DNA from 2 places in the Streptomyces sp. NPDC052682 genome. Region 2 is predicted to be linked to the other one. Evidence: riboswitches for the same ligand, from Rfam matches in the RefSeq annotation. Region 2 holds a riboswitch; the other holds the start of a gene.
The links. A riboswitch is a leader RNA that binds a small molecule or an ion and turns the genes downstream of it on or off. The one in region 2 is predicted to bind glycine.
Positions count from the first base shown of each region.

Region 1: linked by a shared signal. The riboswitch ahead of gcvP (aminomethyl-transferring glycine dehydrogenase) and the one ahead of gcvT (glycine cleavage system aminomethyltransferase GcvT) in region 2 are both predicted to bind glycine.

Region 1 is NZ_JBFATS010000020.1:6,840-13,939, reverse strand. It holds gene gcvP (aminomethyl-transferring glycine dehydrogenase) at 1-2,736, opposite strand, end outside; glycine riboswitch at 2,913-3,008, opposite strand; gene AB0K80_RS27660 (PRC-barrel domain-containing protein) at 3,122-3,499, shown strand; gene AB0K80_RS27655 (DNA polymerase IV) at 3,415-4,845, opposite strand; gene AB0K80_RS27650 (MerR family transcriptional regulator) at 4,933-5,616, opposite strand; gene AB0K80_RS27645 (bifunctional nuclease family protein) at 5,944-6,417, opposite strand; gene AB0K80_RS27640 (MerR family transcriptional regulator) at 6,502-7,100, opposite strand, start outside.
Region 2 is NZ_JBFATS010000011.1:26,333-33,432, reverse strand. It holds gene AB0K80_RS18710 (enhanced serine sensitivity protein SseB) at 10-813, opposite strand; gene AB0K80_RS18705 (AAA family ATPase) at 977-1,645, opposite strand; glycine riboswitch at 1,866-1,962, shown strand; gene gcvT (glycine cleavage system aminomethyltransferase GcvT) at 2,142-3,260, shown strand; gene gcvH (glycine cleavage system protein GcvH) at 3,372-3,749, shown strand; gene glyA (serine hydroxymethyltransferase) at 3,761-5,041, shown strand; gene AB0K80_RS18685 (L-serine ammonia-lyase) at 5,130-6,497, shown strand; gene AB0K80_RS18680 (glycoside hydrolase family 25 protein) at 6,574-7,100, shown strand, end outside.

The DNA of each region.
Region 1 (7,100 bases), on a different contig from region 2:
CCACTCCCCGCCGAGCACCCGAGCCGTGTGCGGGGCGTTGCGCAGCGGGTTGTCGTCCGCGGGCCACTGGCCGGAGCCGACCTTCTCGATCTCCGCGCGGATGGCGATCATCGCCTCGCAGAACCGGTCCAGCTCGGTCAGGTCCTCCGACTCGGTCGGCTCGATCATCAGCGTCCCCGCCACCGGGAACGACATCGTCGGCGCGTGGAACCCGTAGTCGATCAGCCGCTTGGCGACGTCGTCCACGGTCACACCGGTCGCCTTGGTGATCGGGCGCAGGTCGATGATGCACTCGTGTGCCACCAGCCCGCCGGGACCGGTGTAGAGGACCGGGTAGTGCGGCTCCAGCCGCTTGGCGATGTAGTTGGCGCTCAGCACCGCCACCTGCGTGGCCCGCCGGAGCCCCTCGCCGCCCATCAGACGGACGTACGCCCACGAGATGGGCAGGATGCCCGCCGACCCCCACGGCGCGGCCGAGATCGGCCCCACGCCCGTCTCAGGCCCGGCCTCGGGCTGCAGCGGGTGGTTCGGCAGGTACGGCGCGAGGTGCTCGCGCACCGCCACCGGCCCGACGCCCGGGCCGCCGCCGCCGTGCGGGATGCAGAAGGTCTTGTGCAGGTTCAGGTGGGAGACGTCACCGCCGAAGTGCCCCGGCTTGGCGAGCCCCACCAGGGCGTTGAGGTTCGCCCCGTCGACGTAGACCTGTCCGCCGGCCTCGTGCACCTGCGCGCAGATCTCGGAGACGTGCTCCTCGAACACACCGTGGGTGGACGGGTAGGTGATCATCAGTACCGCGAGCTCGTCGCCGTACTGCTCGATCTTCGCCCGCAGGTCGTCCACGTCGATCTCGCCGTCCTCGGCGGTCTTCACGACGACGACCCTCATGCCCGCCATCGCGGCGCTGGCGGCGTTCGTGCCGTGCGCGGAGGACGGGATCAGGCACACGGTGCGCTGCTCGTCCCCGTTGGCCCGGTGGTACCCGCGTACGGCGAGCAGCCCGGCCAGCTCGCCCTGCGACCCGGCGTTGGGCTGGAGGGACACCTTGTCGTACCCGGTGACCTCGGCGAGACGTTCCTCCAGCTCGCGGATGAGCGTGAGGTACCCCTGCGCCTGCTCGCCGGGCGCAAACGGGTGCAGCTGCCCGAACTCGGGCCAGGTGACCGGCTCCATCTCGGTCGTCGCGTTGAGCTTCATGGTGCACGAGCCCAGCGGGATCATGCCCCGGTCCAGCGCGTAGTCGCGGTCGGCCAGCCGGCGCAGGTAGCGCAGCATCGCGGTCTCGGAGCGGTGCTGGTGGAAGACGGGGTGCGTCAGGATCGCGTCACTGCGCAGCAGAGCCCCCGGCAGCGTGTCCTGCGCCGCCGCGTCCAGCTGGTCGATGTCGCCCTCGACCCCGAACGCGTTCCACACGGCCCGCAGCTGGGCCCGGCCGGTGGTCTCGTCGCAGGCGATCGAGACGTGGTCGGCGTCGACGAGCCGCAGGTTGACCCCGTTCTCCCGCGCCGCGGCGACGACCTCGCCGGCCCGTCCCGCCACGCGCACGGTGAGGGTGTCGAAGAAGGCCCGGTGCACGACCTCCACACCGCCCGCCGCCAGCCCGGCGGCGAGGACGGTGGCGTACCGGTGGGTCCGGCGCGCGATGCCCTTCAGGCCCTCCGGCCCGTGGTAGACGGCGTACATCCCCGCCATGACGGCGAGCAGCACCTGCGCGGTGCAGATGTTGCTGGTCGCCTTCTCACGGCGGATGTGCTGCTCACGCGTCTGCAGCGCGAGCCGGTAGGCCTTGTGCCCGTCGGCGTCCACCGACACGCCCACCAGCCGCCCCGGCAGGCTGCGCGCGAACTTCTCGTGCACCGCCATGTAGCCGGCGTGCGGCCCGCCGAACCCCATCGGCACACCGAACCGCTGCGTCGTCCCGACCGCGATGTCGGCCCCCAGCTCACCCGGCGACTTCAGCAGCGTCAGCGCGAGCAGGTCGGCGGCGACGGTGACGAGCGCGCCCAGCTCGTGCGCCTGGTCGATCACCGGCTTGATGTCCCGTACGGCACCGGAGGCACCGGGGTACTGGATCAGCACGCCGTTGATCTCCCGCTCGGCGACCTCGGCCGGGATGCCGTCGCCGAGGTCGGCGACGACGACCTCGACCCCGGTCGGTTCGGCACGGGTCTGGATCACGGCGATGGTCTGCGGGAGCGCGTCCGCGTCGACCAGGAACAGCCCCTTCTTGTTCCGGCCCATGCGCCGCGACAGCGCCATGGCCTCGGCGGCCGCGGTGCCCTCGTCGAGCAGCGAGGCACCGGAGGTCGGCAGCCCGGTCAGGTCGGCGACCATGGTCTGGAAGTTCAGCAGCGCCTCGAGCCGCCCCTGCGAGATCTCCGGCTGGTACGGCGTGTAGGCGGTGTACCAGGCGGGATTCTCCATGACGTTGCGCAGGATCACGGGCGGGGTGAAGGTCCCGTAGTACCCGAGGCCGATCATCGAGGTGAGGACCTGGTTGCGGTCGGCCAGCGACCGCAGCTCGGCGAGCACCTCGGCCTCGCTGCGCGCGCCCGGCAGGTCCAGCCGGTCCGCGTTCTTGATCACGTCCGGGACCGCGGCGGCGGTGAGCTCGTCGAGCGAGCCGTAGCCGACCTGCGCGAGCATCTTGGCCCGCGCCTCCTGGTCGGGCCCGATGTGGCGCTGTTCGAAGGGGATTCCCTGCTCGAGCTCGGAGAGCGGGGTGCGATGGGCGGTCATTGCGGAGGCCTCCTGGTCTGACGCGACCTTCGAGGGGCACCACGGCACGGGTGCCCCGACGGCCTCCCCCTCTGTCATCTCGACCTGAGAGCTTCACCGGATCGCCCGAAGGCCTCCGGCTTTCACCGTCGGTGAGAGCGGAAGCCGTCGACACCCGCTCTGCTTTCCAGAGTGACCTCGTCCGTGCGGTACGTGGGCCTGAGAGATTCCGGGGAGGATTTGCTCCTTCGGCGCCTCCGATGGTGTCTGGAGGACTCTCCCGCACGGGGTCAGCAGCCGTCTGCCAGCCTACCAGCGGGGTCAACGCCGGGACCTTCGAGTGGCCGGGTCCTCGATTGTGCCGTTGTGTAGTGCTTACGGATGTTTGCGACCATGTGGAGGGCCCGTGCGTACCGACATCGACCCACGCAACCTGATCGGCCGCAAGGCGTTCGACCGCAACGGCACCAGGATCGGCACGATCGACGAGGTCTACCTCGACGACGCCACCGGCGTCCCCGAGTGGGCGGCCATACGCACCGGCCTGTTCAGCAGGGACGCCTTCGTCCCCCTGGAGCCGAGCGAGCTGATCGACGGCGCCCTCCACGTCCCCTTCGACCGCGCCCTGATCAAGGAGGCCCCCGACTTCGGCGTCGGCCGCCACCTCTCCCCCGAGCAGGAACTCCAGCTGTACCACCACTACGGCCTCGACGTGGCAGCCCCTCCCCCGCCGGCCGACCACCGCTTCGGCACACTGGCCGACACGGACGAGACACCGGCCTGAGAACCCTGCCCGGGTCTTCGCGCCACCAGCGGCAACGGATCCGCCGGCTCCAGCTGAGGGTCGTCCACACGGAAGGTCCGCACCCGCCCCGGCTCCGAGTCGGGCGTCTCGAACCGCACGGTGACCCGCCCGAGACCACTGCCCTGCACCCACCCGTGCCCGTACACGGCGTGCCGTACGTCGTGCCCGGCCGGCCAGCGCCGCTCCACAGGCGCCTGCTGCTCGTGGGCGGGCACGGCTTCCGGCTCCTCCACCGGGGCCTGAGGACGCTCCCCCGCCGCCTGCGCGAAGAGGTCCTCCTGCGTGTAGTCGGCGAGCCCGCTGACCCCGACGCCGAGCAGCCGCACGCCGCCTGTCGTGTCGACGGAGCCCAGCAGCCGGGCCGCCGCCTCCCGGATCACCGCCGGATCGTCCGTGGGCCCCCGCAGCGTCTCCGACCGGGTCAGCGTGGAGAAGTCGTACCGCCGCACCTTCAGTACGATCGTCCGCCCCGACAGCCCGGCCCCGCGCAGCCGCCGCACACACCGGTCGGCGAGCCGCTGCACCTCCAGCCCGACGCGCACCCGGTCATGGATGTCCACGTCGTAGGTGTCCTCCACCGACACCGACTTCGCCTCCCGCTCGGCCACCACGGGCCGGTCGTCCCGTGCCAGCGCCATGGCGTACAGCGCGTGCCCGTGCGCCTTGCCCAGCAGGCGCACGAGCTCGTCCTCGCCCGCCTCGGCGAGTTCACCGACGGTGTGGATCCCGGCGCGCCGCAGATGGTCACCGGTGGCCGGGCCGACGCCCGGCAGCGTCCGCACCGGCATCGGCTCGAGCAGTGCCCGCTCGGTCCCCGGCTCGATCAGCACCAGTCCGTCCGGCTTGGCCTGCTCGGAGGCAATCTTCGCGAGCATCTTGGAGGCGGCCAGGCCCACCGACCCCGTGAGCCCGGTGACGGCCCGGATGTCCGCGCGCAGCTTCGCCCCGGCCAGCCGTGCCGACCGCTCGTCCCAGGCCGCCGCGCCGGCCTCCAGATCCACGAACGCCTCGTCCAGGCTGAGCGGCTCCACCAGGGGCGACAAGGCGCGCAGCAGCTCCATCACCTGCTCGCTGATCGACCGGTAGAACGCGAACCTGGGCACCAGGTACGCGGCGTTCGGAGCGAGCCGCCGGGCCTGCGCCATGGGCATCGCGGAGTGCACGCCGAACACCCGGGCCTCGTACGACGCCGTGGCCACCACCCCGCGCGGGCCGAGTCCGCCGACGATCACGGCCTTCCCGCGCAGGCTCGGCTTGGACGCCTGCTCCACCGAGGCGAAGAAGGCATCCATGTCGAGATGCAGGATCGTGGGCGCGGTTCTCACATCTCCGATGCTGCCTCACGCCACTGACAACGGCCGGGGGGCACGGCCCCTCCCGGCTCTGGGTCACGGCCCCGGGCCGGCGACGGCTCAGACGGCCCGGTTGCGCCGCCGCGCGAGCTCGTCCGCCGGGTTGTGGCCGACCAGGGTCTCCCCCGTGTCGACCCGCTCGCCGTGCAGCTGGGAAAGCGCGTTCTCGACGTCACGCCACACCACGCCGACGGCGATCCCGAAGATCCCCTGACCGCCCTGGAGCAGGGCGTGGACCTCGTCGGGCGACGTGCACTCGTAGACCGTGGCGCCGTCGCTCATCAGCGTCATGCGCTCCAGGTCACGGAAACCGCGTTCCCTCAGGTGCTGCACCGCGGTGCGGATGTTCTGCAGCGACACCCCGGTGTCCAGGAACCGCTTGACGATCTTCAGGACGACGACGTCCCGGAAGCTGTACAGCCGCTGCGTCCCGGACCCGTAGGCGGGCCGCACGCTCGGCTCGACGAGCCCGGTGCGGGCCCAGTAGTCCAACTGCCGGTAGGTGATCCCCGCGGCGGCGCAGGCCGTGGGGCCGCGATAGCCGATCTGCTCGGACGCCATGGACGTCGTCCCTCCGCTGCTCGGCACGGCCGTCGGCCGCTGGGGCGGGTGGTCGGCCGCGCTGATGTGCTGGGGATACCCCCTGCTCGAGCGGAGCCGAGAGCTGGTGGGAGGGTACGGGCCGTTCACCCCGAGACTGCGTCCGGGGGCACCCCCAGCCGTACCGTCGCCGCTGCTTCTCACGCCGACCTCCGTCCTTGACCTGCCTTCTCGACGGTAGGCAGCCACCAGGGGTGCGTCAACGACCGCCACACTCGGCACGCCGAGTGATAATCACCCTGAGAGTGGTTTCCCGTGCCCCACCGCGGGGAAAGGCTAGCCGAATGCCCTCGGCACGGACCGTGTGAGGCTCTCACAGGCCACTGGCACATGCGGGCATGTCGCCTTCCGCGGCACGCGAAGGACCTGCGCACACGCCGTGGGCGGCCCCCCACGGACCGCTTCGTCCGCCGGGCCGCCCACCCACCTCACCGACTCCTGGGTGCCGTCGCCGGCCACCGCACCGGAGGCTCACTGACTGCTGGTGCCGAAGTCCTCCGGCGAGATCTGGTCGAGGAACTCGCGGAACTTCTCCACCTCGTCCTCCTGCTCGTCCGGGATCGCGATACCGGCGTCGTCGAGCACCGTGTCGCTGCCGTAGATGGGCGTCCCGGTGCGCAGGGCGAGCGCTATGGCGTCGGACGGGCGGGCGCTCACCTCGACTCCGCTCGCGAACACCAGCTCCGCGTAGAAGACGCCCTCACGCAGGTCCGTGATGCGCACTTCCGTGAGCTCCTGGCCGACGGCCTCCAGCACGTCCTTGAACAGGTCGTGGGTCAGCGGCCGTGCGGGAGCCATGCCCTGCTGGGCGAAGGCGATCGCCGTCGCCTCCCCCGGTCCGATCCAGATGGGAAGGTAACGGTCGCCTCCCACTTCACGCAGCAGCACGATCGGTTGGTTGGAGGGCATTTCGACCCGGACACCTACGACATCGAGCTCGTTCACACAGCAACCCTAGGCGGTGCTCGGGATGTTTGGGTAGTCGAGCAGACGACAGGCGACCGATCCGGCCCGCCGGTCCGCCCCGGTTCAGGGCAGCCGCACTCCCAGAGCGATCTGCACGAGCGCCGCGTGCAATCTCACGGCCAGCCCCGCCAGCTCCTTCGTACGGGCTTCGGCATGCGCTCTGGTCTGCGGATTCCTGTGACGCTTCAGCGGAGCGACGACCTGGTCCACCAGCCCGGCCTCCCGGTCGGCTGCGGCCTTCATCACCCGCAGATGCCGCGGCTCGATCCCGAAGCGCCCCAGCTCGGCCACGAGCGAGGCCACGGTGACCGCCTCGGCGTCGTAGGCCCCGTCCTCCAGCGGAGCGATGAGCCCGTACGACTCCCACTCCTTCAGGTCCTGCTCGTCGATGCCGGCGGCGGCGAGCAGCTCGGCCCGCCCGATCCGCGCCGCTGTGGGCCCCTCCAGCGGCTCCGGCTCGGCCTCGCCGTCCCGCTGACGCCCCAGGGACGGCAGCTGCACGGCCTCGCCGCGCTCCCTCGCCTCCAGGTGCTCGCGGATCACCTTGAGCGGCAGATAGTGGTCCCGCTGCATCCTCAGGACGAGGCCGAGGCGCTCGACGTCCTCGGCGCTGAACTTGCGGTACCCGGAGGGGGTCCGCTGCGGCTCGACGAGGCCCTCCG
Region 2 (7,100 bases):
CGCTGTTGCTCAGGGCTCCAGCAGGTCGCGCGTGTAGAAGGGCCGCACGCGGTCGCGCAGCCAGTCGCTCACCGGGTCCTGGGCGACGTCCATCAGGACCAGGTTGACGGGCCACTGCACCGGCACCTTGCCGAGGGCGCGGCCGAGGGCCTCCAGGGGCAGGGCCCGCAGGTCGCCCTCCCACTGGGACAGTTCGACGCCGACGAACATCACCGGGTCGGCCGTCTCGATGGCGGCGAGGCAGCGGCGCGCGGTGCGGACCACGCCGATGGTGTCGAACTCGGCGGAGGCGGCGGACAGGAAGTCCACCGGGTCCTCCTGCCAGTCGGGTTCGAACAGCCGGACCCGGCCGCCGCTCGCGGGGCCGTCCAGCGGGGTGCGTCCGGCGCGGCACAGCTCGGCCACGGCGGGCGGCGGCAGCGGAACACCGACCACACCGCCCGGGTTGACGGCGATCCCGGCCTGCGGGGGCAGACCGCGGGCGAACTCCACGGCCGGGGCGATGGTGTACGACATGTGCGAGCCGACGACCTGACGGAACTGCTCCTCGGAGCTGAACACCGGCACGTACGCCTGGCCGCCGATCTCCATGCCCGGCAGGTCCAGCGGACCGCTGTGCGGGCCGCCGCCGCTCGGCAGCGGGATCCAGACGAAGCTGCGGCCCAGGACCTCGATGATCCGGCCCGCGGCGGACGGTCCTGCCCCGAGGGACGCCGAGAGCACCTCCTCCAGCTCGTTGCCGGGCCACCCGCCGTGCGGGTGGGGGTGCGCCTGCGCCGGGAAGTCCGCGGAGAAGCCCGCCGGGAAGTCCATCTGCCTACCGCCTGCCGTGAACCACTGCTGCGCTGAAAGGCTAACGGTACGCGCCTTTGGGCGCCCGGCCCGGGGGATCGGGCCGGCCGGGCGGGGGTGAGGAGGCCTGAGCGGCGGGCCCGCACCCGCCGACCGGGCGGCCCCGGGAAGTCCGCCCCGCCGCTCAGCCCGTGAAGCCGATGCGCCGCAGGGCGTTCGCCGCGTCGCGGTCCAGCAGGATCGCCGAGGCGCAGCCCGCCGGCAGGTCGCCGTGCTCCACCGCCCGCAGCAGGCGGGTGGTGACGTCGCGGTGGCGGCGGAAGGCGTAGCGGGAGACGCCGCGGCCGCGGGCGCGCTGGCCGGCCAGGGCCTGCTCGGGGGTGACGTCGAGCAGGAGCAGGTGCAGGGTGCCGCCCCGGCGGCGGGCCTCCCGGGCCAGCCAGCGCCGCACCCACGCCTGCGTACCGCAGTCGTGCACCACGACGCCCTCGCCGGAGCGCAGGGCGCGGCGCAGTCCGGCGTAGTGGGCGAGGCGGACGAGCGGGCGGTAGACGGCGTAGGGCAGGAAGCGGGGCATCCGGGCGTCCCAGCGGTCCCGGGTGTCCTGGGAGTCGACGCGCGGGCCCTTGACGGCGCGTCGCATGAGGGTGGACTTGCCGCTGCCGGGCAGTCCCGTGATCGCCACGAGGTCCCGGGGCCCGAAGAGCAGGGCGTGCGGGCTGTGGCCGTGCCGCGCGCGCAGGTCCCGGACGACGGCTGCCCCCAGTGGGGCGCACGCCTCCCGGGGGGTCGCAGCGGGCTGCTCGGGCAGCGCGACACCCGTGGTCGTGGCGTACGCCGTGGTCCTGTTCACCGTGATCGTCCTCCCCTGGGGCCAGGTACGGAGTCCCATCCCCGCCGAGTGTAAAGAGAAGGTAATGCGGGACGTTCCGCGTTTGTGTGCGTTTTGGCAACAGGCGCGCTACAGCCCGCTGTGACCGGCTGCGCACCCTGTGCGCTCCCTGTGGAAGGTCCCCCTGCCGCGCCGGAGAGATGCGTGCAATGATGAGCCCGCCAACTGCATACCGGCCGTTTGAATCCGCGCGGGAGAGTTCCCAGCACGTCAGCTGGGGCGCCGAAGGAGCAAGTCCCTCCCTTGAATCTCTCAGGCCCCGTTACCGCGCGGGCGAGGCACATCTGAAAAGCGGGCCGCCCGCACGGCGGTCCCACCCAAGGTGCAAGCCCCGATCGTCCCTGTGGCGGTCGTGGCGAACCTCTCAGGTTCCGATGACAGATGGGGAGGACGTTCCTCTGCGGAGGACCTTTCCTCGCCCGTCCTTTGCGTTCACGCCCTGGGAGACGACCGACCGATGAGCAGTACTGAACTCCGCCACACCGCGCTCGATGCCGTGCATCGCTCGCTCGGCGCGACGATGACCGACTTCGCCGGCTGGGACATGCCCCTGCGGTACGGCTCGGAGCGCGAGGAGCACCTCGCGGTGCGCACCCGGGCGGGGCTGTTCGACCTCTCCCACATGGGCGAGATCACCGTCACCGGCCCGCAGGCCGCCGCGCTGCTGGATTACGCCCTGGTCGGCAACATCGGCGCCGTCAAGCCCGGCCGCGCCCGCTACACCATGATCTGCCGCGAGGACGGCGGCATCCTGGACGACCTGATCGTCTACCGTCTGGCTCAGACCGAGTACATGGTGGTGGCCAACGCCTCCAACGCCCAGGCCGTCCTGGACGCGCTCGTGGACCGCTCCGCCGGCTTCGACGCCGAGGTGCGCGACGACCGGGACAACTACGCCCTCATCGCGGTCCAGGGTCCGCAGTCCCCCGGGATCCTCAAGACCCTCACCGACGCCGACCTCGACGGGCTGAAGTACTACGCCGGGCTGCCCGGGACCGTCGCCGGCGTGCCCGCGCTGATCGCCCGTACCGGTTACACCGGCGAGGACGGCTTCGAGCTGTTCGTCGAGCCGGCGCACGCCGTGGAGCTGTGGCAGGCGCTGACGAAGGCCGGCGAGGGCGTGGGCCTGGTGCCGTGCGGGCTGTCCTGCCGGGACACCCTGCGCCTGGAGGCGGGCATGCCGCTGTACGGGCACGAGCTGACCACCGAGCTCACCCCCTTCGACGCCGGGCTCGGCCGGGTGGTGAAGTTCGACAAGGAGGGCGACTTCGTGGGCCGCGCGGCCCTGGAGCAGGCCGCCGCCCGCGCCCAGGAGAACCCCCCGCGGGTCCTGGTCGGCCTGGTCGCCCAGGGCCGCCGTGTGCCGCGCGCCGGGTACGCCGTGGTCGCCGGCGGCGAGGTGATCGGCGAGGTCACCTCCGGCGCCCCCTCCCCCACCCTCGGCAAGCCGATCGCGATGGCGTACGTCGACGCGGCGCACGCCGCCCCGGGCACACCGGGCGTCGCCGTGGACATCCGGGGCACCCACGAGCCGTACAGGGTCGTGGCGCTGCCGTTCTACACGCGCCAGAAGTAGACACTTGACGCGCGGTCCGGCGTGCGACCGCGCCCACCCGCACGCTGCTCACCAGCGGTTTCCGCAGTCCCCCGTCACCAGCACACCCCCGCGTACAGGAGAATTCAGGCCATGAGCAACCCCCAGCAGCTGCGTTACAGCAAGGAGCACGAGTGGCTGTCGGCCGCCGAGGACGGCGTCGCGACGGTCGGCATCACGGAGCACGCGGCCAACGCGCTCGGCGATGTGGTCTTCGTCCAGCTCCCGGAGGTCGGCGCCACCGTGACCGCGGGCGAGACCTGCGGCGAGCTGGAGTCGACCAAGTCGGTGTCCGACCTGTACTCCCCGGTCTCCGGTGAGGTCACCGAGGTCAACGAGGACGTGGTGAACGACCCGTCGCTGGTGAACTCGGCCCCCTTCGAGGGCGGCTGGCTGTTCAAGGTGCGCGTCACGGACGAGCCGGCCGACCTGCTCTCCGCCGACGAGTACGACGCCCACATCGCCGGCTGAGGAGCCCGTCCATGACGTCCGTTCTGCACACGCCGCTGCACGAGCTCGACCCGGCCGTGGCCGCCGCGGTCGACGCCGAGCTGCACCGCCAGCAGTCCACCCTGGAGATGATCGCCTCGGAGAACTTCGCGCCGGTGGCGGTGATGGAGGCGCAGGGCTCGGTCCTGACCAACAAGTACGCCGAGGGCTACCCGGGCCGCCGCTACTACGGCGGCTGCGAGCACGTCGACGTGGTCGAGCAGATCGCGATCGACCGGGTCAAGGAGCTGTTCGGCGCCGAGCACGCCAACGTGCAGCCGCACTCGGGCGCCCAGGCCAACGCGGCCGCGATGTTCGCGCTGCTCAAGCCGGGCGACACGATCATGGGTCTGAACCTCGCGCACGGCGGGCACCTGACCCACGGTATGAAGATCAACTTCTCCGGCAAGCTGTACGACGTCGTCGCCTACCACGTCGGTGACGACGGCCGGGTCGACATGGCCGAGGTCGAGCGCCTCGCCAAGGAGGCCAGGCCCAAGCTGATCGTGGCCGGCTGGTCCGCCTACCCGCGGCAGCTGGACTTCGCCGCGTTCCGCCGGATCGCCGACGAGGTCGGCGCGTACCTGATGGTCGACATGGCGCACTTCGCGGGTCTGGTGGCGGCCGGACTGCACCCCAACCCCGTCCCGCACGCGCACGTGGTCACCACCACCACCCACAAGACGCTGGGCGGCCCGCGCGGCGGTGTGATCCTGTCCACCGCCGAACTCGCCAAGAAGATCAACTCCGCCGTCTTCCCCGGTCAGCAGGGCGGCCCGCTGGAGCATGTGATCGCGGCCAAGGCGGTCGCCTTCAAGGTGGCGGCGAGCGAGGACTTCAAGGAGCGGCAGCGCCGTACCCTGGAGGGCGCGCGCATCCTCGCCGAACGCCTGGTCAAGGACGACGTCGCCGAGCACGGCGTCTCGGTGCTGTCCGGCGGCACCGACGTGCACCTGGTCCTGGTGGACCTGCGCGACTCGGAACTGGACGGGCAGCAGGCCGAGGACCGGCTCCACGAGATCGGCATCACCGTCAACCGCAACGCGATCCCGAACGACCCGCGTCCGCCGATGGTGACCTCTGGCCTCAGGATCGGCACGCCCGCCCTGGCGACCCGCGGCTTCACCGCCGAGGACTTCGCCGAGGTCGCGGACGTCATCGCCGAGGCGCTGAAGGCTCCCTCCCCCTTCGCGGAGGCCGACGCCCAGGCGCTCAGGGCCCGGGTCAAGGCGCTCGCGGACAAGCACCCGCTCTACCCCGACCTGAAGAAGTGACCGGGCGGCGGGGCACCGACGACCTCGGTGCCCCGCCCCCGGCAGCACCGCACCACCCTCGCACCACCCCGCATTGAGGAGTCCCCCCGTGGCCATCTCGGTCTTCGACCTGTTCTCGATCGGCATCGGCCCGTCCAGCTCCCACACGGTGGGCCCGATGCGGGCGGCCCGCATGTTCGCCCGGCGCCTGCGCAACGAGGGACTGCTGGACCGGGTCGCCTCCGTACGGTCCGAGCTGTACGGCTCGCTCGGCGCGACCGGCCACGGGCACGGCACCCCCAAGGCGGTCCTGCTCGGCCTGGAGGGCGACTCACCGCGCACGGTCGACGTGGAGACGGCGGACGACCGGGTCGAGGCCATCAAGGCCGGCGGCCGGCTCCGGCTCCTCGGCGAGCGCGAGATCGCCTTCGACTTCGACCAGGACCTGGTCCTGCACCGCCGCAAGGCCCTGCCCTACCACGCCAACGGCATGACCCTGTGGGCGTACGACGCCCAGGGCGCCGAACTCCTGACGAAGACGTACTACTCGGTGGGCGGCGGGTTCGTCGTCGACGAGGACGCGGTCGGCGCGGACCGCATCAAGCTGGACGACACGGTCCTGAAGTACCCCTTCCGCACGGGCGACGAGCTGCTGCGCCTGACGAAGGAGACGGGCCTGTCCATCTCCGCGCTGATGCTTGAGAACGAGCGGGCCTGGCGCACGGAGGAGGAGATCCGCGCGGGCCTGCTGGAGATCTGGGGCGTGATGCAGTCCTGCGTGGCCCGCGGCATGTCCCGCGAGGGCATCCTGCCGGGCGGTCTGAAGGTGCGCCGCCGCGCCGCGAACACCGCGCGCAAACTGCGCTCGGAAGGCGACCCGAAGGCCCTCGCCATGGAGTGGATCACCCTCTACGCGATGGCCGTGAACGAGGAGAACGCGGCCGGCGGCCGGGTCGTCACCGCCCCGACGAACGGCGCGGCCGGCATCATCCCGGCGGTGCTGCACTACTACATGAACTTCGTGCCCGGCGCCGACGAGGAGGGTGTCGTGCGGTTCCTGCTGGCCGCCGGGGCCATCGGCATGCTCTTCAAGGAGAACGCCTCCATCTCCGGCGCCGAGGTCGGCTGCCAGGGCGAGGTCGGCTCCGCCTGCTCCATGGCGGCGGGCGCCCTCGCCGAGGTGCTGGGCGGCACGCCCGAACAGGTCGAGAACGCCGCCGAGATCGGCATGGAACACAACCTCGGCCTGACCTGTGACCCGGTCGGCGGTCTCGTCCAGATCCCGTGCATCGAACGCAACGGCATGGCCGCGGTCAAGGCCGTCACGGCCGCCCGCATGGCGATGCGCGGCGACGGCTCCCACAAGGTGTCCCTCGACAAGGTCATCAAGACGATGAAGGACACCGGCGCGGACATGTCGGTGAAGTACAAGGAGACGGCCCGGGGCGGGCTGGCCGTGAACATCATCGAATGCTGAACGAGCCCGCGCGTGGCCCGGCCTGAGCCGGGCATCATCCCACTCCCGTCCCCCCACGGCCGTTCAGGGAGTGCCGATGCTCCGCGGTATCGACGTCAGCGCCTACCAGTCCTCCACCTACGACACCGACGGCCTCTCCTTCGTCTTCGTCAAGGCGACGGAGGGCCGTTCGTACGTCAATCCCAAGCTGTCCGCCCAGACCGAGCGGGCCCGCGACGCCGGACTGGTCGTCGGCTTCTACCACTTCCTGTGGCCGGGCCACCTCACGGCCCAGGCCGAGTACTTCGCCGGCAAGGCTCCGGACCGGCCCGGCGACATCCTCGCCGTCGACTGGGAGACGACCGGCGCCGGGACCCATGCGAGCAACGCCGAGAAGGACCGCTTCCTCCGCAAGGTGAAGGCGTTACGGCCGGACAACCGGGTCGTGCTCTACTGCAACAGGACCTTCTGGCTCGACATCGACACCACGTCCTACGCGGGCGACGGCCTGTGGATCGCCGACTACGTCGGTGCGGGCAAGCCCCGCATCAAGGCCAGGTGGCGTTTCCACCAGTACACGGACGATCCGCTGGACCAGAACGTGGCCGACTTCGCGAGCGAGGC